DNA from 3 places in the Kitasatospora sp. NPDC056184 genome. Region 2 is predicted to be linked to each of the others. Evidence: riboswitches for the same ligand, from Rfam matches in the RefSeq annotation. Region 2 holds a riboswitch; each other region holds the start of a gene.
The links. Region 2 has a riboswitch for cobalamin ahead of ACFC0B_RS06550 (prenyltransferase/squalene oxidase repeat-containing protein). Riboswitches for the same ligand answer to the same signal wherever they lie in the genome.

Region 1 (6,832 bases), on a different contig from region 2:
ACTTGGCGGCGTCGCCGACCACACCCGGCTCGATGGTCAGCTGGTCGTAGGTGTCCATGTCCATGAACACGAAGTTCTCGCCGTCCTTGTACGAGAACTGCATGGTGCGCTTGTCGACGTTGGCGGTCTCGACCTTCACACCGGCGTTGAAGGTCTTGTCGACGACCTTGCCCGAGAGGACCTCCTTGAGCTTGGTGCGCACGAAGGCCGGGCCCTTGCCGGGCTTGACGTGCTGGAACTCGACGACGGCCCAGAGCTTGCCGTCCAGGTTGAGGACCATGCCGTTCTTGAGATCGTTCGTGGAAGCCACGGGCGCACTTACTCCTGGATATAGCTGTCAAGGAACCAAGGGATCGCGTCCTGCGGCACACCCGTGTCACAGGGCGAGGAGCTCCTTGGTGGTGATGGTGAGCAGCTCGGGCCCGCCCTCATCCAGGGGGCGCACGACGAGCGTGTCCTCGATCCGGACCCCGCCCCGCCCCGGGAGGTGGACCCCCGGGCCGACGGTGACCGGTACGCGGCTGTCCAGTTTACCCATGTCCGTGGGGCCCAGGCGCGGGGCCTCCCGGATCTCCAGGCCGATGCCGTGGCCGACCGGGTGCGGCGAGGCCTCGGTGTGCCCGGCCGCCCCGAGGATCTCCCGCGCAGCCCGGTCGGGCACGCACTGCTCCACCCCCGGCCCAAGCGCCTCCCGCCCGGCCCGCTGGGCGCGGAACACCAGCCGGTGCAGTTCGACCTGCCAGGGCGCCGGGGCCGCGCCGATCACGAAGGTCCGGGCGGTGGACACCCCGTAGCCGCGGTACTGCGCGCCGAGCACCACGGTCAGGAAGTCGCCCTCCTCCACCCGCCGGTCGGTGGGCTGGTGGGCCGGCTGGCCGGAGTGGGAGCCGGTGCCGACCGAGACCGGGAAGGCCGCCCGGTCCGCGCCGTGGTCGATCATCCGGCGCTCCAGCTCCATCGCCAGGTGCCGCTCGGTACGGCCCACCAGGATCGACTCCAGCAGCTCGCCGAGCGCCTGGTCGGCGATCTCCGCGGCGATCCGCAGGTCGGCGATCTCGTGCTCGTCCTTGACCACCCGCAGCCGCTCCACCGCCTGGCCGACGTCCGCCAGCCGCACCCCCTCGGCCAGCCCGGCCACCGCCCGGTGCCGGGTGACCGTCAGGTCGTGCTCCTCCACCGCCAGCCCGGCCACCCCCAGCCGCGCCGCCGCGGCGGCCGCCGCCAGCGCGGTGTCCGCCCCGACCGCCACCGGCAGCCGGGTGACCTCGGGGGCGATCAGGTGCTCGCCGGTGTCGTCCGGCGGCAGGTCGTCCGGCAGTGCGAGCAGCACCCGGTCCCGGGTCAGCAGCAGGGTCGCCCCGCACGGCGGGCACCCGGTGAGGTACCGCACGTTCGCCGCCCGGGTGACCAGCGCCGCGTCGGCCCCGGACGCACCGCAGTGCTCCCGCAACCGCTCCCGACGGCCCGCGTACGCATCAGCCATGCGTCGAGCCTACGAACCCCTCCCCCGATCCGCCCGCCGAACGCCCCCACCCGGGCAGGACCCGCGGCGGCTACCGTCCGCCGCCCACGGCGCCCGGGCTCCACTTCCTCTCCACCCCGGCCAGCCGCCAGTACGCGATGGCCGCGGCCCAGACCACCACGAACAGGCCGACGATCGCATAGCCGACGTTGTCCAGCGAGATGTCCGCGATCCAGCCGGTCACCGGGTCGGTGAGGTCCAGCTTCTCGTGCAGCACGCCGACCAGCTCGATGGTGCCGATCAGGAAGGCCACCGCGATGGACAGGCCGGTGATGGTCAGGTTGTAGTACACCTTGCGGACCGGGTTGGAGAACGCCCACTGGTAGGCGAAGTTCATGAAGGTGCCGTCCAGCGTGTCGAACAGGCTCATCCCGGCCGCGAACAGCAGTGGCAGGCAGACGATCGCGTACCACGGCAGACCGGAGGCGGCGCCCGAGCCCGCCATCACCATCAGCGTGACCTCGGTGGCGGTGTCGAAGCCCAGGCCCAGCACCATGCCGACCGGGAACATCTGCCCGGGCCGGGTGATCGAGCGGGTGGCCCGGTTCAGCACCCGGGCCATCAGGCCGCGGGAGTCCAGGTGCGCCTCCAGCTCGGACTCGTCGAACTGCCCGGCCCGCATCGAGCGGAACACCCTGAGGATGCCGAACAGCGCCGCCAGGTTGAGCGCGCCGATCAGGTAGAGGAAGGCGCCGGAGGCCGAGGTGCCGACCACGCCCAGCCACTGGTGGGTGGTCGACTCGTCGTCCATCAGCGTGTTGGCCAGCTGCGCGCCGCCCGCCACCAGGGCGGCCATCAGCACCACCATCGAGGAGTGCCCGAGCGCGAACCAGAAGCCCACCGAGACCGGGCGCTTGCCGTCCGCCATCAGCTTGCGGGTGGTGTTGTCGATCACCGCGATGTGGTCGGCGTCGAAGGCGTGCCGCATGCCGAGGGTGTACGCGGTGATGCCCAGACCCACCCCGAAGACCTGGGTGCCGACCTCGTACTTCTCCGGTGCGACGAGGAAGATCAGGGTGCCGAACGCCACCAGGTGCATGGCGAGGATCACCCCCAACAGCCCGGCGGTGCGCAGGGTGTCCTCTCGGCGCCAGCGGAAGGCGGGCAGGGCGGCGGGCGGCGCCGCGGCCGCGGCGGTTTCGGGCAGGGTCATCTGCGGATCACGCTCCAGCACCTCGTGGAATGACTTCGTGAGATGCCGCGGCCGGTCTCCTGGCTGACGGGGCTCCCGTACCCGCCTTCCCAAGCGCGCGAGGCGCCCAGTGGCGTCGTGGGTACGGACACTTCCCCCGATCACAGTGGCGAGGGCCGCTCCGGACTGGGACCCCTGAGGGTCCGTCACCGGTCTTCCCGAGCACCACGGCGGGGAACACCGTAGGGGGCCCGGGAGGAAGCTTGCAAGACTGCGCACCTACGCAGGTGTTCGGGATCACAGTCCACCGCCTGCCAGAATGGCCCGTATGCATCTCGTACCGGCCGACCGTGCGGGCCACCGCACCATCGACGGCCACCGGGTCTGCGAGGCCATCGCCGCGATCGGCGACACCGCCCACGTCCGCTCCTGGGCCGACCGCTTCGCCCTGCTCGCCGACCCCGGCAGGCTCGCCCTCCTGCTCGCCCTGCACCACACCGGCCCGCTCGCCGTCACCGACCTCGCCGTCGCCACCGGCATGCGCGACCCCGCCGTCTCCCAGGCCCTGCGCCTGCTCCGAACGGCCGGCGCGGTGGCCGGCGAGAAGGAGGGCCGCGTCGTGCGCTACCGGCTCGTGGACCCCACCCTCCGCCCCCTCCTCGACCAATGCGCCGGCACCACCCCCACCGCCGCAGCCGGCTGACCCCCCATCGGCCGGCCGGGCCGACCCCGCTCACCGCCCCCGCAGCTCCCGCAGCCGGGCGCGGTTGCGGTCGGCCAGAGCGGTGTCGCCCAGCTCCTCCGCCAGCTCGACGAGCAGTTCCCGCGCCGCCGCCTCCTTCTTCGGCTGGCCCAACTCCCGTGCCCGCCCGGCGCTCAGCTCCGCCGCCCCGACCGCCGCCGCCGACCGCCGCAGCGCCCGCTCCGCCCGGGCCTCGACCAGCGGCAGCCGCATCAGCATCGGGGCGTCGCCCTCCCGCCCGGCCACCGCGGTCGCCTCCTCGAGCACGGCCAGCGCCTCCTCCGCCCGCCCGGCGGCCACCAGTGCCTGGGCGAGGTTGTAGCTCTGCACCACCACGCCGTGCGGGTCTCCCTCGTTGGCCTCCCGGGCCCGCGTGAACAGCGCCACGGCCCGCTCCGGCCGCCCGTCGGCCAGGCAGAGCAGGCCGTCCGTCTCCCACAGCACGCCGGCCAGCCGGGGCTCGTCCACCTCCGGCAGCAGGGCGGCCGCGGCCGCCAGCTGCTCGGCGGCGAGCGGGTACTCCGCGCGCTCGTAGTAGGCACGCCCGAGCTGGTTGCGCAGCCGGATCACGGCGTCCGGCCGGTTGTCCTCCCGGGCCGCCTCGATGCCGAGAAGATGGCTCTCCACCCAGTCGCCGTAGTGCTTGCGCCCGTGGTACAGCGGCCAGAGCGACTCGCACAGCCGCCACACCTCGCCGTGCCACCGCTGCTCGGCGGCGGCCCGGACGGCGCCCAGCAGGTTGGCCCGCTCGCTCTGCAGCCACTCCAGCGCCTCCGCTCCCGACCCGAACCCCGGCAGCGCCGTCCCGCCCGGCCCCTCCTGGAGCCGGAAGCGGTCGCCGATCGCGCGGTCGGCCAGCCCCGCGCGGCCGCGGTAGTAGTCGACGATCCGGGCCAGCAGCTCCAGCCGGTCGGGCAGCTCGCGGACCGTCCCGGCGGCGTGCAGCCGGACCAGGTCGTGGGCACGGTACCGGCGCTCCGGCCCGTCCTCCGCCACGTCGTCCACCAGGTGCGCCGATCGCAGGTCCGCCAGGCCGTCCGCGGCCCGCGGCACCCCCGCCGCCTCGGCCAGCTCGACCGAGACCAGCGGCCCGGGGTTGACGCCCAGCAGCCGGTAGAGCGTACGGGTGTACTCGGGCAGCTGCCGGTGGACGCTGTCCAGGACGTCCTCGACCGCACCCTCCTCATTGCTCAGCGACGACAATCTGCGCTCCTTGTCGGTCAGTTCGGCCAGTACCCGGTCGACCCGCAGTTCCTCGCGGTCGAGCAGCCGGAACCCCACGGCGTTCAGGGCCAGCGGCAGACCGCCGCAGAACTCGACCAGCCGTGCCAGCTCCGCGTCCGTCCCCCGGCCCGGGCCCAGCCAGCCGCGGACCAGCTCGCATCCGGCGCCGGCCGGGAGCGGGTCGAGGCGCACCACCTCGGCGCCGTCCAGGACCAGCCCGGGCAGTCGGCGCCGACCGGCGGCCACCAGCAGTCCGGTGGCGGGCAGCAGCGCCCGGACCTCGGCGGCGTGCTCGACGTTGTCCAGGAAGACCAGGACCCGGCGCCCGGCGGCCGTCACGGTGCGGAACGCCGCCGCCCGCTCGGCCGGGGCGTCCGGCACGTGCGGGAGCCCGAAACCGCGCAGGAAGCCGCCGAGCACCTCGCCGACGTCCACCCCGCCGGGGTGCCGGTGGACGGCGAGGTCCGCGTAGAGCTGGCCGCCCGGGAAGTGCGCCGCGGACCGGGCCGCGAACTGGGCGACGAGCTCGGTCTTGCCGACGCCGCCGAGCCCGGTGAACGCCAGGACGGCCGGCCCGGCGTCGTCCAGTCGGCCCAGTGCCGCGTCCAGGCGGGCGAACTCGCTCTCCCGGTTGACGAAGGCCCGGCGCGGGCCGCGGATCTGGCGCGGCACGGCGAGTCCGGACGCCGACATCACGACCGTGCCGGCCTGCACCACCATGCCGTGAACCGTGCCCGACACGGTGTTGACCGTCCGGTGCCCGTCCGTCATCCGCGCGCTCCCTCCGCCCCCCGGTCGAGTGCCGGACCCCACCCTAGGGCCGAATCGGAGCCCGGATCAGGCGGTGGCGCGGGCCGGTTGGCAGGTGGGGCACCAGAAGAGGTTGCGGGAGGCGTGTTCCTCGGTGCGGACGTCGGTGGCGCAGATCAGGCAGGGCCGGCCGGCGCGGCGGTAGACGTAGACCTCGCCGCCGTGGTCGTCGACGCGCGGGGGGCGGTTCATCGCCTCGGGGGTGTGCTCGGGGCGGACGGTGTCGATGCGGCCGGCGTCGACGCCCTCGCGCATCAGGGCGACCAGGTCGGCCCAGATCGCGTCCCACTCGGCGCGGCGCAGCGAGCGGCCGGGCAGCTGGGGGTCGATGCCGTGCCGGAACAGCACCTCGGCGCGGTAGACGTTGCCGACGCCGGCCAGCACCTTCTGGTCCATCAGCAGGGCCGCGATCGTCGTCCGGCTGCCGGTGATCCGCCGCCAGGCGGCGTCCGGGTCCGCGTCGGCGCGCAGCGGGTCGGGGCCGAGCCGGGCGGCGACGGCGGCCTTCTCGGCGTCGGTGATCAGCGCGCAGGTGTTGGGGCCGCGCAGGTCGGCGTAGTGCTCGTCGTTCTCCAGCCGCAGCCGGACCAGGCCGACCGGCTCGGGCACCGGGCCGTCGGCGGTGTCGCCGAAGGTGAAGCCGCCGTACAGGCCGAGGTGGACGTGCACCCAGGCGTCCTCGCCGAAGCCGAGGAAGAGGTGCTTGCCGGTGGCCTCGGCCGCGACCAGCTCCCGCCCGTCGATCAGCTTGGCGCCGTCCGCGAAACGGCCCTGCGGGCTGCCGGCGCGGACCGGCCGACCGCCGAAGGCGCGGCGGTTCTCGGCGGCGAGGCGGTGGATGATGTGGCCTTCCGGCACGGGCGCGGCTCCCCCCGGTGATTCGTTCAGGACCCGTCCATCATCGCAGCCGGCACCGACAGTCCGGCCGGGCCGGCGATGCCGCTCAGCGCACCGGGACGCCCATCAGCCGGGCCAGGATCACCCGGTCGAGTTCGGCGGCGGTGGCGGCCACGTCGAGGTGGGAGTTGTCGATGATCGGCAGCCCGGAGTTGTACCAGCCGGCCATCCGGCCGTGGATCCGGGCCACCTCCTCGTCGCCGAGCCGGCGGTTGCCGCTGCGCCGGGCGTTGCGGCCGAGCACCGAGTCCAGGCTGGGCAGCAGCACCACCGGGATCATGCCGGGGCCGATGTGCCGCTTCCAGCCGCCGAGGCCGATGGCCGGGCGGTCGGGGAAGACGGCGTCGTCGATGATGCAGGAGATGCCGTTGGCGAGGTAGTTGCGGCAGGCGAAGCCGCAGGTCCGGCGGGCCAGCCGGTACTGCGCCTCGGAGGCGTTGTTCCAGCCGGACTGCGGGTTGGCGAAGCCGGACTGCACCCACTCGCGGACGTCGTCGAGGCTGAT
Region 2 (6,832 bases):
CGATGCCGCCCTGGAGCGGGAGGTCGAGCCGCAGATCGCCCGCTGGCTGGCCTTCGCCCGGCAGAAGGCCGAGGAGGTCGCGCTGCTCGCCCGCGGCCTGCGCGAGGGTACTGGCGCGATCACCGCCGAACTCGCCGCCAACCGCGCCGACCTGGCCTCCCGGGCCACGTCGCCGATCACCCGCGACCCGGCCGTCCGGGCCCGCGCAGCCGCCGTCACCGCCGCCGACGCCCGGCGGGCCCAGGCCTACCCCGAGCGGGCCGTGGCTCAGCGGGCCCGCCTCGGGTTGCCGCTGCTGCCCACCACCACGATCGGCTCCTTCCCGCAGACCACTGAACTCCGGGTTGCTCGTGCCGACCTGACGGCCGGGCGGATCGGCGCCGCCGTCTACCGGGAGCGGATGGAAGCCGAGGTGCGCGAGGTGATCGCGTACCAGGAGAAGGCGGGCCTGGACGTCCTCGTGCACGGCGAGCCCGAGCGCAACGACATGGTCCAGTACTTCGCCGAGCAGCTGACCGGGTACCTGGCCACCCGGCACGGCTGGGTGCAGTCCTACGGCACCCGCTACGTGCGGCCTCCGGTCCTCGCGGGCGACATCTCCCGCCCGTACCCGATGACCGTCGGCTGGTTCTCCTACGCCCAGGGGCTGACGGACCGCCCGGTCAAGGGCATGCTCACCGGGCCGGTCACCATGCTCGCCTGGTCCTTCGTCCGCGACGACCAGCCGCTCGCCGACACCGCCCGCCAGGTCGCCCTGGCCCTGCGCGACGAGGTCGTCGACCTGGAGGCCGCCGGCGCGGCCGTCGTCCAGGTCGACGAGCCCGCCCTGCGCGAGACCCTGCCGCTGCGCGCCGCCGACCGCCCGGCCTACCTGGCGTGGGCCACCGAGGCGTTCCGGCTCGCCACCTCCGGCGTCCGTGCCGACACCCAGATCCACACCCACATGTGCTACGCCGAGTTCGGCGCCATCATGACCGCGATCGACGAGCTCGACGCGGACGTCATCTCGCTGGAGGCCGCCCGCTCGCACATGGAGGTCGCCGGCGAACTCGCCGCCGCCGGCTACCCGCGTGAGGTCGGACCAGGGGTGTGGGACATCCACTCGCCCCGCGTGCCGAGCACGGAGGAAGCCGTGAGGCTGCTGCGCGCCGGCCTGGCCGCGATTCCCGCCGAGCGGCTCTGGGTCAACCCCGACTGCGGTCTGAAGACCCGCGGTTGGGCGGAGACCCGCGCCTCCCTGGAGAGCCTGGTCACCGCCGCCCGCCGCCTGCGGGAGGAAGTCGCCGGCTGACAGACCGGCGTGAGCGCGAGAGGGCGGGCGCGGTACGAGTACCGTGCCCGCCCCAGGGGCCTCCCATCTCCTCATGGACGATCGCGGGGAGGCGCCCTTCCGCCGCGAGGAAGGGGATCCGGTATGAGCAGGAGACCAGTAGCGCGCCGTGTCCGTGGCCGCGGGCAGGTCCTCGACGTCACGCCCGACTCGTTCTCGGACGGCGGCAGTTGGCTGGACCCCGGCCGTGCGGTGGAACACGGGCTGGCGATGGCAGCCCGGGATGCGGACATCGTGGACGTGGGAGGGGAGTCGACGCGTCCTGGCGCTCGCAGGGTGCCGGTCGACGAGGAACTCGCCCGTGTCCTGCCCGTGGTGCGTGGCCTCGCTCGGGAAGGTGTCCTGGTGAGCATCGACACGATGCGGGCCGAGGAGGCGGAGTCGGCGGTGGACGCCGGGGCGGGGATCGTGAACGACGTCAGAGGAGGCCTGGCCGACGAGCGGATGGCGAAGGCCGTCGGCCGGTCCGGGATGCCCTTCGTCGTCATGCACTGGCGGGGGCAGTCCTACGTGATGGACGACCTGGCCGACTACGGGGATGTCGTGGCGGAGGCGGCCGCGGAGGTTGCACGTCAGATGGACGCCGTGGTGTCGGCCGGAGCCGATCCGGCCCAGGTGATCGTCGATCCCGGTCTCGGCTTCGCGAAGGGCCGCGAGGACGACGGGGAACTGTTCGCCGCGCTGGACTCCTGGCATGCGCTGGGACGACCGCTCCTGGTGGGACCGTCCCGCAAGCGGTTCCTCGGCGAACTACTGGCCGACCGGGCCACCGGCGAGCCGCGTCCGGCCCGGGAGCGGGACGACGCCACCGCGGCGGCGGCCGTCCTGGCCGCTGCCCAGGGAGCCTGGGCGGTGCGTGTCCACGAGGTGCGGGCCACCGCGGACGCCGTCCGCGTCGAGGCGGCCCCGCGTGCTCGCCGGGCGCCGGCCGGTCAGTCCTCGGTGCGGCGGAGCAGGTAGGTGTCCATGATCCAGCCCTTGCGCTCGCGGGCTTCGCGGCGCTGCCGGGTGATCTCCGGCGCCGTCTCATCGAGTGGCCCGGAGAGCAGGATCTCGTCCGGGGCGCCGAGGTAGGCGCCGTAGTGGATGTGCACGCCCTCGGGGTCGATCCCGGCGAAGGCGGCCCGGCCGTCGAGCATCACCACGGTGTCCTCGCTGCCCGGGCCGAAGCCGTCCTCGGCCAGGCGGCGGGCCGGGGTGATCCGCAGCGGGCGGCCCACCCGGGTGAGGGTGGTGCGGTGCTGTGCGGCGAGTACCGAGACGCTGCTGATCCCGGGCACCACCTCGTAGCGGAACGCGCCCGGGTCGGCGGTCAGGACCTCGTCGAGGACGGCGGTCACGCTGTCGTACAGGCTGGGGTCGCCCCAGACCAGGAGCGCGCCCGTGCCGTCCGGGCCGAGTTCCTCGGCGACGAGCCGGCCGACCAGCTCGGCCCGACGACGGCGCCAGTCCTCGACGGCCTCGGTGTACGCCGGGGTGCTCCGGTCGCGCTCGGCGTCCGGCACCTCGACCACCCGGTGACCGGGGCGGGCGTGCTCCTCGATCATCCGCCGCCGCAGGCGCATGAGGTCCTGGCGCTGCTCGTTCTTGTCGAGGAGGAGAAAGACGTCCGTGCGGGCGATGGCCTTGACCGCCTGCAGGGTGAGGTGGTCCGGGTCGCCCGCACCGATGCCGATGACGATGATCTGCCGCATGACTGCGATTCTGCCGGATCCCGGACCCGGCGGCCGTCGCTGCGGGCCGCGACCGGACACCTCCCCGTAGGCCTCGCCACCTGCGGATTCCTCGTGGGGAGCGGGTGGGTTCCGGTGGGTTCGGCGAACCGGAGGCAGTGATACGTTCGCGGATGCGGGCGGGGAGAGGAGCGGCTGCGGATGCTGCGCATCGCTGGAATCCCCGGCCGCCCCGGCCGGCGGCCACCGAGAGCCCGGGAGCCGGGGGAGGGCTGGACGGATCCCGATGGCCGAGAGGTGAGTACCACGGACAGCTTCGTGCCGGAGCAGCGGCCACCCGTCGTCCTGCGGCGTGCCCGGACGGAGGACGGCTCGTGCCGCCACCAGCTGGTGTGGAAGGCCGGCCCGGGGTGGCGGATGGTCAGCAGTGCCGTCCTGGGCGGCGGGCTCGGCGAGCGCGGCTGGGTGCTGAACGCCCAGGTCAGGCCGGGCTACTCCCGGATGGACCCCGATCGGCACCTGGCGGAGCTCGCGGCGGCCGAGGGCCTGAACGGGCCGGGCGTCGGCCTGATGACCGCCGCCGAGGTCGACGACTGCACCTGGAGCGAGGACGGTGGCGCCGTCGCCCTCGTCACGACCGGCATCGGAGTCCCGACGTGGGCCGCCGACCCCGGTGCCTCGGTGCCCGTCCCGTTCGCGCCGGCCCCGTCCAGGCCAGCCCCGTTCGTGCCCGGAACGATCAACATCCTCGCGGTGGTGCCGGCCCCGGTGACCGACGGCGGGCTGGTCAATCTGCTCGCGACGGCCACCGAGGCCAAGGTGCAGGCCCTTCTGGAGGCCGGGTACGACTGTTCCGGGACGCCGTCCGACGCGGTGTGCGTGGCGGTCCGCACACCGGGTACGCCCGCGGCGGCCGACCCGTTCGGTGGCCCGCGCTCCGTGTGGGGGTCCCGGCTGGCCCGTGCCGTGCACCGAGCCGTGCTCGACGGGGCGGAACGGGACCGAGTGCGGAGGGACCGTGGAGCTTCCGTACCCCACCAGGGGCCGAGCCCCGAGTGCTGCCGCGAGAACGTCCTGCACGCCGGCCGGTGAGCGGGGTGGGTGACGAGCCGTCCGCCGGAGCCGCAGGACGACCGGCCGGGGTACGCCGCTCAGGAGCCGTCGAAACCGTCTCCCACGCCACGTTCGCCACCGCCGACCAGCAGGAGGGCATGGCCGCCTTCGCCGAGAAGCGCCCCGCGCGGTTCGAGCACCGCTGACGCGGGCGGTGGCGCGGCAGCCCGGTTCCGGGGTACCGCGCCCCGCCGTCCGTGATCCGCCGCAGACACCTGCACGGTCCCCGCGGCCGGTCGCCGACGACCCGGCCGGCAGCCCGACGATGTGACGCACGGGACCTTGACCCGCCCTTCCGCGCGTCGCCATGATGGGCCGTCAAGTTCTGACTCCGCCGTCGGGGGAAGCCGGTCCGAATCCGGCGCTGACCCGCAACGGTAGGCCGTCGACCCGGTGTCGGCGGCGAGCCCGAGTACCCGTCGGCGGAGGTGTGTCGTTCCCTCCTCCCGTCGTGGTCTGCGGGCCGGAGCTCCGAGGGCTGCCCGGGTCCGTACCGGCGCCCCTCCGGGCCCCTGCGTCCAGGCCCGGAAAGGACCCTCGTGACCGCCCTCCGCCGCACCCTCGGCCTCCTCGCGATACCGACCCTCGCCTTCGCCGGCGCCCTCCCGGCGGCCGCCGCACCGGTCGGCGTGGACTCGCCCACGATCCGTCCGGACGCCGCCGCGGCCGGCTGGCTGGCCCGCCAGCTCGTCGACGGCGACCACTTCGAGTCCGTCTTCGACGGCACCGCCTACCCCGACCAGGGCCTGACCATCGACGCGGTACTGGCCTTCGCCGCCGCCCGCAGCTCGGACACCGCCGCCGCCAAGGCGACCGCCTGGCTCGCCCAGCCCGCCATCCTCACCGGCTACCTCGGCGACGGCACCACCGAGGCCTACGCGGGGGCCACCGCCAAGCTGCTGCTCGCCGCCGAGGTCCGCGGCGCGGACCCGGCCTCCTTCGGCGGCGTCGACCTGCCCGCCCGGCTGCGCTCGCTCCAGGCCCCGAGCGGCCGCTTCTCCGACCGCTCCCAGTGGGGCGACTACAGCAACGCCTTCGGCCAGTCGCTCGCCCTGATCGCCCTGCACCGGACCCCCGGCGGCGCCCCGGCCGCCGCCGTCGACTTCCTGGCCGACAGCCAGTGCGCGGACGGCGGCTTCCCGGTCTCCTTCGGCCAGACCACCTGCACCGCCGACACGGACGCCACCGCCCTCGCCGTCCAGGCCCTCGCCGCCACCGGCCGCGCGGCCAAGGCGGCCGCCGGACTCGGCTGGCTGACCGCCCAGCAGAACGCCGACGGCGGCTTCGCGGCCGCCGGGGCCACTACGTCCAACGCCAACTCCACCGGTCTCGCGACCCAGGCGCTGCTCTCCAACGCCCGCTTCGGCGCGGGACTCAAGGGCTGGAGCCGGCTGGTCAAGTTCCAGCAGCGCTGCGACGCCGACCCGGCCGTGCGCGGCGCGATCGCCTACGACGCCTCCGGCTTCAACCCCGGCAACGCCGCCCGGGCGACCGGCCAGGCCGTCCTCGGCCTGGCCGGCACCCCGCTGGCCACCCTCTCCGCCGCCGGAGCGCGCCCGGACGCGCCCACCCTGGCCTGCCCCGCGCCCGCCACCCCCTGACCACCCGCGACCGCACGAGGAGAGTCCTGATGACCGAGCACCTGACCCGCCGCACCCTTGGCTCGCTCGCCGCCGTCGCGGCGCTGACCGCGAGCCTCCTCGGTGCCGGCGCCGTGCACGCCCCCGAGGCCCGGGCCGCCGCCTGCACCGGCACCACCGGCGTCACCGTCGTGGTCGACTTCACCGCGGTCGGCGGCGGCATCCAGACCGGCTGCGCCCTCGGCGACCCGGCCAGCGGCCTCGCCGCGCTCACCGGCGCCGGCTTCTCGTACACCTTCCACCCGCGCTACCCCGGCTTCGTCTGCACCGTCAATGCCCTGCCGACGACCTGCACCAACCCCACCGGCAGCGCGTACTGGTCGTACTGGCACGCCCAGCACGGCGGACCCTGGTCATACAGCAGCCTCGGCGCCGGCAGCTACAACCCGGCCCCCGGCGATGTCGAGGGCTGGGCCTTCGGCGCCGGCGGCCAGCCGGGCATCACGGCGCCCTGAGCGGCCTGAGCGCCCTGACGACGACGCACCGGTGCCCCGGTCCTCCGCGACGGAGACCGGGGCACCGGCGGTTCCGGGGGCGTTCAGGCCGTCCGGCGCGGCCGCTGCCGGATCAGCTGCCGTAGCGCAGCGAGACGGTGTCGCCCAGGTGGACGGTGGTGGCCCGGGTGGCGGCGGTGGCGGTGGCGCCGTCCAGGCTCACCTTCCAGGTGGCGGAGCCGCTGTTGGCGGTGCCGTTGAGTGCGGTGATCGTCCCGCCGCCGGTGGCGGGGGTGACGGAGGTGACGCAGCCGCCCGGGGTGGCGGTGCCGGCCGCGTCGAGGACGTCGCCGAGCGTCGCGGTGGTGCCGGTCGGGTTGACGGTGACGGCGCAGACCTTGAGCGCGCCGGTGCCGTCGTCGACGACCAGGGCGAGCCTGGCGGCGGTGCCGGAGGTGAACGCGGTGGTGGCCGACCAGGTCGGCTCCCCGGCCGTGGTCGGGGCGGGCGGGGCGGCGGTGAAGCCGGCACCGGCGACGGCGCGCAGGCCGTCGACGGAGGCGTAGGGGGAGGAGGCGGTGTCGCTCGGCTGGTACTTGAAGCCGCCGCCGGGCTTGAACTGCTGGGCGATCAGGAAGTCGA
Region 3 (6,832 bases), 110 kb from region 2:
GGTGGCACGACGGGCGTGGTCGTCGGCGGGAGCTGCCGGACGTGGCCGATGCCCCGCAGCACCCGTGCCCTGAGCTCGGGCGACGGCTCCACCGTCTCCGCGGCTCCCAGCCGGGCCAGGGCCGCCCGGAACTCGGCGACCTCCTGTGCGCAGGCCGGGCACTGGACGAGGTGGCCTTCGAACGCGGCGCGCTCCCCTTCCGGCAGCGCGTGCGCCGCGTACGCGCCGGTGAGGGTGTGCAGATCGGGTGCCGCGTTCATGATCCCGCTCCCAGGCAGTCGCGCAGGCGGATCAGGCCGTCCCGCATCCGGGTCTTGACGGTGCCGAGCGGGGTTCCCAGCAGCTCGGCGACCTCGGGGTAGGTGTACCCCCGGTAGTACGCCAGGGTCACGGATTCGCGCTGGAGTTCCGTCAGCGACCGCAGGCACCGGCGGACCTGCTCGCGCTCCAGCCGGCCCTCGACCTGCTCGGCGACCTCGTCGAACGCGGGGACGTGCGACCGGGCGGCCGCCATGTGGTCCCGGTCGGCGGCGGCCTGCGCGGCCCGGACCCGGTCCACCGCGCGCCGATGGGCCATGGTCAGCACCCAGGCCATCACCTCACCGCGCTGCGGCTCGTACCGGGCCGCGGTGCGCCACAGCTCGAACATCACCTCCTGGGTGACCTCCTCCGACTGCGCCGGATCCCGCAGCACCCGCAGCACGAGTCCCAGCACCGGGCCGGCCACCGCGTCGTACAGCCGGGCGAACGCGTCCTGGTCGCCGAGCGCCGTCCTGGCCACCAGCTCCTGCAGGTCCGGACCGCGGAACCGGGGAGCGGGCAGCCGCACGACGCCGTTCACCCGCGCCGCCTTCCCCGGCCGGTGCCGGATCCGGACGGCCGCGGCCGTCCGAGCCTGCCGTACGGACGGCAGCAACGCATGAGAACCTCCTGGTTCGGGTAGCGGGCACGGACCGGCCGATCGGGATTCACCACAGCCGGCCGTACGGACCGCACGTCGAGCCCGGTCCGGGGACCGGCACCGGCCGTCGCGGTCCGGGGGGAAGGCACGGCGCGGTCTCCTGATCGGTGTGGGGCGCGCGCCCGGCGGGACCCGGGGGGTGTCGGTTTCCGTACCGCCGGGCGCGCGCCTGTCCAGGGGGTCAGACCATGAGCAGAGCGGGGCCGGCGGCCTTGTCGACGGGCAGGAAGTCGTCGGGGACGGGGTACCGACCGAGCACGTAGGTGAGGATCGCGGCGTGCATGGCCTCGACCGGAGCGATACTGGCCGCGGTGGCGATGCCGGCGGCGCCGGTGACGCTGTAGGTCGCGAAGAGGTACGTCTGGGCGGCCTGCTCCTCCAACCGGAGCGCGAGCTCGGCGACGTCGCCGACGGAGGCGGCCCTGCCGAGCGCGGCCAGGGTGTCCGGCTGGTTGGACAGCGGCACGTCGGTGATCGCGGGCACGCCTGCGCCGGTGAGGACGGCGTTCCAGGCCTTGGCGTGGTCGGCGTGCTGGGCCATCGCGGTGGTCACGAATGTCGCGACCGCCGGGGGAACGGAACCGAGCCTGCCGGCCTGCGCAGCGTCGAGCGCGGCCCGGTAGGCGCCGACCGCCTGGTTCTCCAGCGCGGTGGCCAGCGCCACCACCCGCAGGTCTCCGGTGTACTGCCCGGCCGCCGGGGCCGGGCCCGGCGCGGTGGCGGCGGGACTTCCGGGGGCGGGGTTGGTGCGGCTCCTGCTGCTGGAGCACGCGGTGAGGACGAGACCGGCGGCGGCCCCGCCCGCGCCGAGCAGGAAGCGGCGCCGCCCGGCGTCGGCCGGCCCGGTGGCGCGGATCTCCGGGACCAGGTCGCGGGCGGTGGCCCGCATGACCGGAAGGGTGGTTCGGTGGGCCTCGTCCATCTCGCGAGTCAGACGGGTGAGTTCGGCCTCGCCGATGGCGGGCTCCCAGCTGCGGTCGGTGGTCACTGTACGGCCCCTTCGGCGATCGGGGAGGCGTTGTCGGTCCGGTGGAAGGCGTCGGGGAAGCCCACGCCGCCGGCCGCGGCGGGCAGCTTCGCCGGGTCGACCGGGATGGCGACCAGGTCGGCGGCGTTGCCCGCCAGCAGCGCCTGTACGGCCAGCAGGACGGCGCGGTGCTGGGCCTCGACCGGGGCGACGGAGGCGAACAGCCTGCGCAGGTCCGCGTTGCCCACCTGGCCGACGTTCCTGGTGTAGGTCTGGGCGGCGACGTCCTCCAGCGTGATGGCGAGCGCCACCACGTCCGCCGAAGTCTTGACGGTGGGCAGTGCCTGGTCGACGACGGCCTTGTACTTCGGGTCGGGGTCGTGCTGCGCCGTGCCGCCGGCGGCGGTCGCGGCGGCGTTGAAGGCCTTGGCGTGGGCCTGGTGCTGCTCGGTGGTCCTGGCGATGAACGCGGCGACCGTCCTGTTGCCGTCCTTGATGAACGGCAGTCCGGCGGCGGTCCGGTAGACGGCCACCGCCAGGTTCTCGATCGACGCGGCGGTCTGCAGCGCCCGGATGTCGTCCCCGGACGCCGTCGCCGACGGGGAGGCCACCGCCCGGGTCCGACCGGCCAGGCCGACCGCTCCCGCCAGGCCGGCGGGCGCGGTGCCGCGCTGCCACCAGCGGCGCGCCGGCGCGGCGCCCTGCCCGAAGTCGGTCAGCGCGGCGCGGGTGACCCGCAGCGCGTCGCTGTTCAAGTCCTCTGACTGCTCGGTGAGTTCTTCCAGCAGCCGGGTGTCGATGTGCTCGCTGGCCATCATGTCCCGTCTCGGCTCCTCGGCCCGGCCGAACGCCGGACCGCTTCCTCCCGGCCTTCGGCACCCTCCCCGCCCCGGCTTGGTCACCGGGCCCGAACGGACGGCGATTCGCCCGCGAGGGTGAGTTCACCGCGACACGGTTGACGGCAGGCCCCGGTTCCCCGCCCCGCCCACGCCGGCACGCCTCCCCGAACGGCACCCGCAGCAGGGGAGGAGACTCCCGGGGCCGGTCCGGAGGGATTCCCCCCGGACCGGCACCCGCCGGAATCCCTCAACGCCATCCCGTCTCGGATCCGTGCAGGCCGTCAGTGGCGCCACCTGCCCCGTGATCTCCCCATCACCCTCCGACCACCGCTCCTCGGGGACCGACCTGTTTTCGCCGGTGCTTCCCGGCACCCGGGTGATAGAAACTCAAGCAGTTCTCATCGCCGCGGCAGTTGACTGGAGCCGTAACCGCGATCCGGTCAACTCCCCCTCCCCGCAAAGGAAGCGATCACATGATACGTCCGTTGCGCGCCCTCGGCCTGGCCGTCCTCCTCACGGCCGTGTCCCTCACCGCGGCTCCGTCCGCAGGCGCCGCCCCCGCTCAGGCCCCCGCCGCGGGCACGCGGTCGCTCACGCCCGTCGGGGGCGGCACGGGGATCATCTTCCGGCTGAACCCGACGCCCGAGGCCCCCACGAGCTGGTACCTCTGTACCCTCACCGCCGTCGGCCGCGACGCGGCGGGCAACCTGGTGGGCCTGACCAACGCCCACTGCCTCATCGACGCGCAGGGCACCAAGCTGGTCGGCGAGCAGATCTACCGGGACACCTCGCCGGCGGGGACGGCCCTCGCCCCGGCCGACGTCAACGCCAGCCGCCCCGACCTGGAGACGGGGGCGATCGGCACGGTGACGTACGTCAGTACGCCCAACAACCTGCTCAGCACCGGACCCAAGGGCCTGGACTACGCGGTGATCAAGCTGGACGAGAGCCGGGTCGCCCCCACCGCCACCGTGGGCTCGGTGACCATCACGTCGATCGGGGCGCCGCCCGCCAACGGGACCCGGATGTGCAAGCAGGGCCACCGGACCGGCCTCACCTGCGGCATCAAGCTGGGCACCAACGGAATCTGGTTCACCCACCTCGTCTTCACCAACTCCGGCGACTCCGGCTCCCCCGTCGTGGACGGCCAGACCCTGGTCGGCAACGCGTTCGGCGCCCAGCACAGTTCGCCGATCCTGAGCATCATCGACGAAATGAACGCCGTCGGCGGAGTCGGGGCCGGCTTCCACCTCGCGACGACCTGAACCACGCCGGAGTCCACCGGCCGGCCCGTGTCCCGCGAGCACCGCAGCTGTCGCGATCGGCCGGCGCCGCGGCGACAAGCGCGGGCAGCGGGCAGCGGGCAGCACGCCACGCACGCCAGGGCCGCCAAGGCGTCCGGAGGAGCCCGAACGATCCCGACGATCATCCCAGGTGCCGGCCAGCACCGACCCGACCACGCCTGATACCTTGCAATCGCCGTGGTGTTCGGGAAACCGGTCTGAGTCCGGTGCGGCCCTCGCCACTGTTGCCGCGGAGTACCGCGGCCCTCGCTGACCGGCTTCGCCAGCGGTCAGGGCCACTGGGCGGGCCTGAAGATCCGCCCGGGAAGGTCGGCTGCGGTGTGTCGATGCGGAAGCCAGGAGACCGGCCACGGCGCGACATGTTCCACGAGGGTTTTGGAGAACACGTGCCCAGCGGTATTCCGCATCCGTACCGATCCATGCGTTCCGCACGTCCCGGAGGTCCGACACGCGTCGGCCGGGCGGTCGCGGCCGTCCTGTTCACCGGCCTGCTCGGCGCTTGTGCGGGCGCCCCCGCGCCCGTCGCGTCCGGCGGGACGACCGGAAGCGCCGAGCCGGTCAGCGTGGACAACTGCGGGACCACCGTGACGGTCGGCGCGCCGCCCGAGCGGCTGGTGACGCTCAACCAGGGTGCCACCGAGGTGGCCCTGGCCCTCGGCCTGCAGTCCCGCATGGCCGGTACCGCCTTCCTCGACAACTCCGTCCCGGAGAAGTGGAAGGCGGCCTACGACTCCGTTCCGGTGCTCTCCAAGGACTACCCGACGAAGGAGAAGCTGCTCGCGGCCCGTCCCGACTTCCTGTACGCCTCCTACTCCAGCGCGTTCACCGACAAGGTCGCGGGCACCCGGGAGGAACTGCGCGGCCAGGGCGTCCCGTCGTACCTCTCCCCGTTCGGCTGCTCGGACAAGAGCCAGGTGCCGCCGACGACCTGGCAGGCGATGTGGGGCGAACTGAACGACGTCGCCAGGGTCTTCGGCGTCACGGAGCGGGCCGCCGCGATCCAGCGGGAGCAGGAGCAGCAGCTGGCCCGGTTCACGGCGACGGCCGCGGGCAAGGGACTGAAGGTCCTGTGGTTCGACTCGGACACCAAGGCGCCCTACGTCGGTTCCGGCCACGGCGGACCGCAGCTCGTACTCGACGCCGTGGGTGCCCGCAACGTCTTCGGGGACCTGCCCGGAGCCTGGCAGAGCGTCAGCTGGGAGAAGGTCGTCGCCGCGGACCCGGACGCCATCGTGCTCGCGGACGCCGACTGGGACACGGCCCAGTCCAAGATCGACTACTTGCAGGGCGACCCGGTGCTGAGCAAGCTCACCGCCGTGCAGCGCAAGGCCTTCGTGGTGGTGCCGTTCTCCGAGTCGACCCCCGGCGTGCTGCTCGCCGACGGTGCCGCCCGGGTGTCGGCGGGACTGGGCGAACTGCGCACGCGGTCATGACCACCGCACCCCGTCCCGCCCTGCGGCCCGCTGGTCCGGGCCGCAGGGCGGCGGTCCTGGCCGTCGCCGCGGCCCTGCTCCTGGCCACCGCGCTCCTCGGCCTGGCCGTGGGCTCGCAGCACGAGCCGGTCCGGACGGTGATCGAGGTCGTGGTGCGCCGTCTCGGGCTGGGCGACCCGCACGTGACGCTGCTGGACGACCAGATCGTCTGGCAGTTGCGGCTGCCCCGGGTTCTGGGAGCGGCTGCCACCGGCGCCGGCCTCGCGGTCTGCGGTGCGGTGCTGCAGACACTGACCGGCAACGACCTGGCCGATCCCTTCCTGCTCGGGATCTCGGACGGAGCCGCCGCCGGCGCGGTCACCGTGATCGTCCTCGGTGTCGGCGTGTCCGGCGCCGTGGGCACCGGTGCGGTGGCGACGGCGGCCTTCGCCGGTGCCCTGCTCGCGGCCGTCGTCGTCCTGGCCCTGGCCGGCGCGCGCACCCGGACGCTGCCGACCACCCGGACCGTACTCGCCGGCATCGCCGTGGGACAGCTGTGCGGGGCCTACACCTCGTTCGCCGTGCTGGTCCTCGGGGACCGCAACGCGGCGCGCGGTGTCATGGAGTGGACGCTGGGCTCGGTCGCCGGCCTGCGGTGGCCCACCGCCGTCTTCCTGACCGCGGTCGCGCTGGCCGGCATCACGGTCCTGGCCTCCTCGGCCCGCGACCTGGACGCCTTCGCCTTCGGCGAGACCGCCGCCCGCTCCCTCGGCGTCCACGTCGAGCGCACCCGCTGGGTCCTCGTCGCCACCGCCGCGCTGGTGACCGCGTGCCTGGTCGCCAACACCGGCGTCATCGGGTTCCTCGGCCTGGTCGTGCCGCACGTGGTCCGGCTCGTCTGCGGCCCGCGCCACGCCCTCCTGCTGCCCGTGTCGGCACTGGTGGGCGCGTCCCTCCTGGTGGGCAGCGACATCGTGGCGCGCTCGGTCCTCCCCGACCGGGAGATCCCCGTCGGCGTCGTCACGGCCGGGCTCGGAGCACCCTTCTTCGCCTGGCTGCTGTGGCGCCAGGGCCGGGCCGACGGGAGGGAGCAGTGACGGTGACGCCCCCCGTCGAGCTGCGCGCCGAGGGGCTCCGGGTGCGCATCGGCGGAGCCACGCTGCTCGATGACGTCTCGATCGCGTTCAGCCCCGGCCGGATCACGGGCCTGCTCGGGCCCAACGGCGCCGGGAAGACCACCTTGCTGCGCGCGATCGCCGGGCTGACCCGGCCGAGCGCCGGGCGGGTCCTCCTGGGAGGGGAGGATCTCCACGCGCTCACGGCCCGCCGGCGGGCGCGACAGGTGGCCT

Region 1: it holds a riboswitch for cobalamin, as region 2 does, so the genes downstream of both, ACFC0B_RS33100 (HoxN/HupN/NixA family nickel/cobalt transporter) here and ACFC0B_RS06550 (prenyltransferase/squalene oxidase repeat-containing protein) in region 2, are expected to answer to the same signal.
Region 3: it holds a riboswitch for cobalamin, as region 2 does, so the genes downstream of both, ACFC0B_RS06820 (ABC transporter substrate-binding protein) here and ACFC0B_RS06550 (prenyltransferase/squalene oxidase repeat-containing protein) in region 2, are expected to answer to the same signal.

What each region holds. Positions count from the first base shown of each region.
Region 1 is NZ_JBHJUI010000024.1:42,729-49,560, forward strand. Features, by position in the region: gene efp (elongation factor P) at 1-310, opposite strand, end outside; gene ACFC0B_RS33095 (M24 family metallopeptidase) at 377-1,483, opposite strand; gene ACFC0B_RS33100 (HoxN/HupN/NixA family nickel/cobalt transporter) at 1,554-2,675, opposite strand; cobalamin riboswitch at 2,707-2,899, opposite strand; gene ACFC0B_RS33105 (ArsR/SmtB family transcription factor) at 2,983-3,357, shown strand; gene ACFC0B_RS33110 (tetratricopeptide repeat protein) at 3,388-5,391, opposite strand; gene ACFC0B_RS33115 (Fpg/Nei family DNA glycosylase) at 5,458-6,288, opposite strand; gene ACFC0B_RS33120 (AAA family ATPase) at 6,374-6,832, opposite strand, start outside.
Region 2 is NZ_JBHJUI010000002.1:309,325-316,156, forward strand. Features, by position in the region: gene metE (5-methyltetrahydropteroyltriglutamate--homocysteine S-methyltransferase) at 1-1,291, shown strand, start outside; gene folP (dihydropteroate synthase) at 1,415-2,290, shown strand; gene cobF (precorrin-6A synthase (deacetylating)) at 2,263-3,024, opposite strand; gene ACFC0B_RS06540 (adenosylcobinamide amidohydrolase) at 3,301-4,095, shown strand; gene ACFC0B_RS06545 (hypothetical protein) at 4,101-4,262, shown strand; cobalamin riboswitch at 4,426-4,555, shown strand; gene ACFC0B_RS06550 (prenyltransferase/squalene oxidase repeat-containing protein) at 4,656-5,717, shown strand; gene ACFC0B_RS06555 (flagellar hook-length control protein FliK) at 5,747-6,211, shown strand; gene ACFC0B_RS06560 (hypothetical protein) at 6,324-6,832, opposite strand, start outside.
Region 3 is NZ_JBHJUI010000002.1:415,045-421,876, reverse strand. Features, by position in the region: gene ACFC0B_RS06845 (anti-sigma factor domain-containing protein) at 1-260, opposite strand, end outside; gene sigK (ECF RNA polymerase sigma factor SigK) at 257-841, opposite strand; gene ACFC0B_RS06835 (ferritin-like domain-containing protein) at 1,143-1,949, opposite strand; gene ACFC0B_RS06830 (ferritin-like domain-containing protein) at 1,946-2,746, opposite strand; gene ACFC0B_RS06825 (trypsin-like peptidase domain-containing protein) at 3,241-4,032, shown strand; cobalamin riboswitch at 4,233-4,438, shown strand; gene ACFC0B_RS06820 (ABC transporter substrate-binding protein) at 4,491-5,504, shown strand; gene ACFC0B_RS06815 (FecCD family ABC transporter permease) at 5,501-6,580, shown strand; gene ACFC0B_RS06810 (ABC transporter ATP-binding protein) at 6,583-6,832, shown strand, end outside.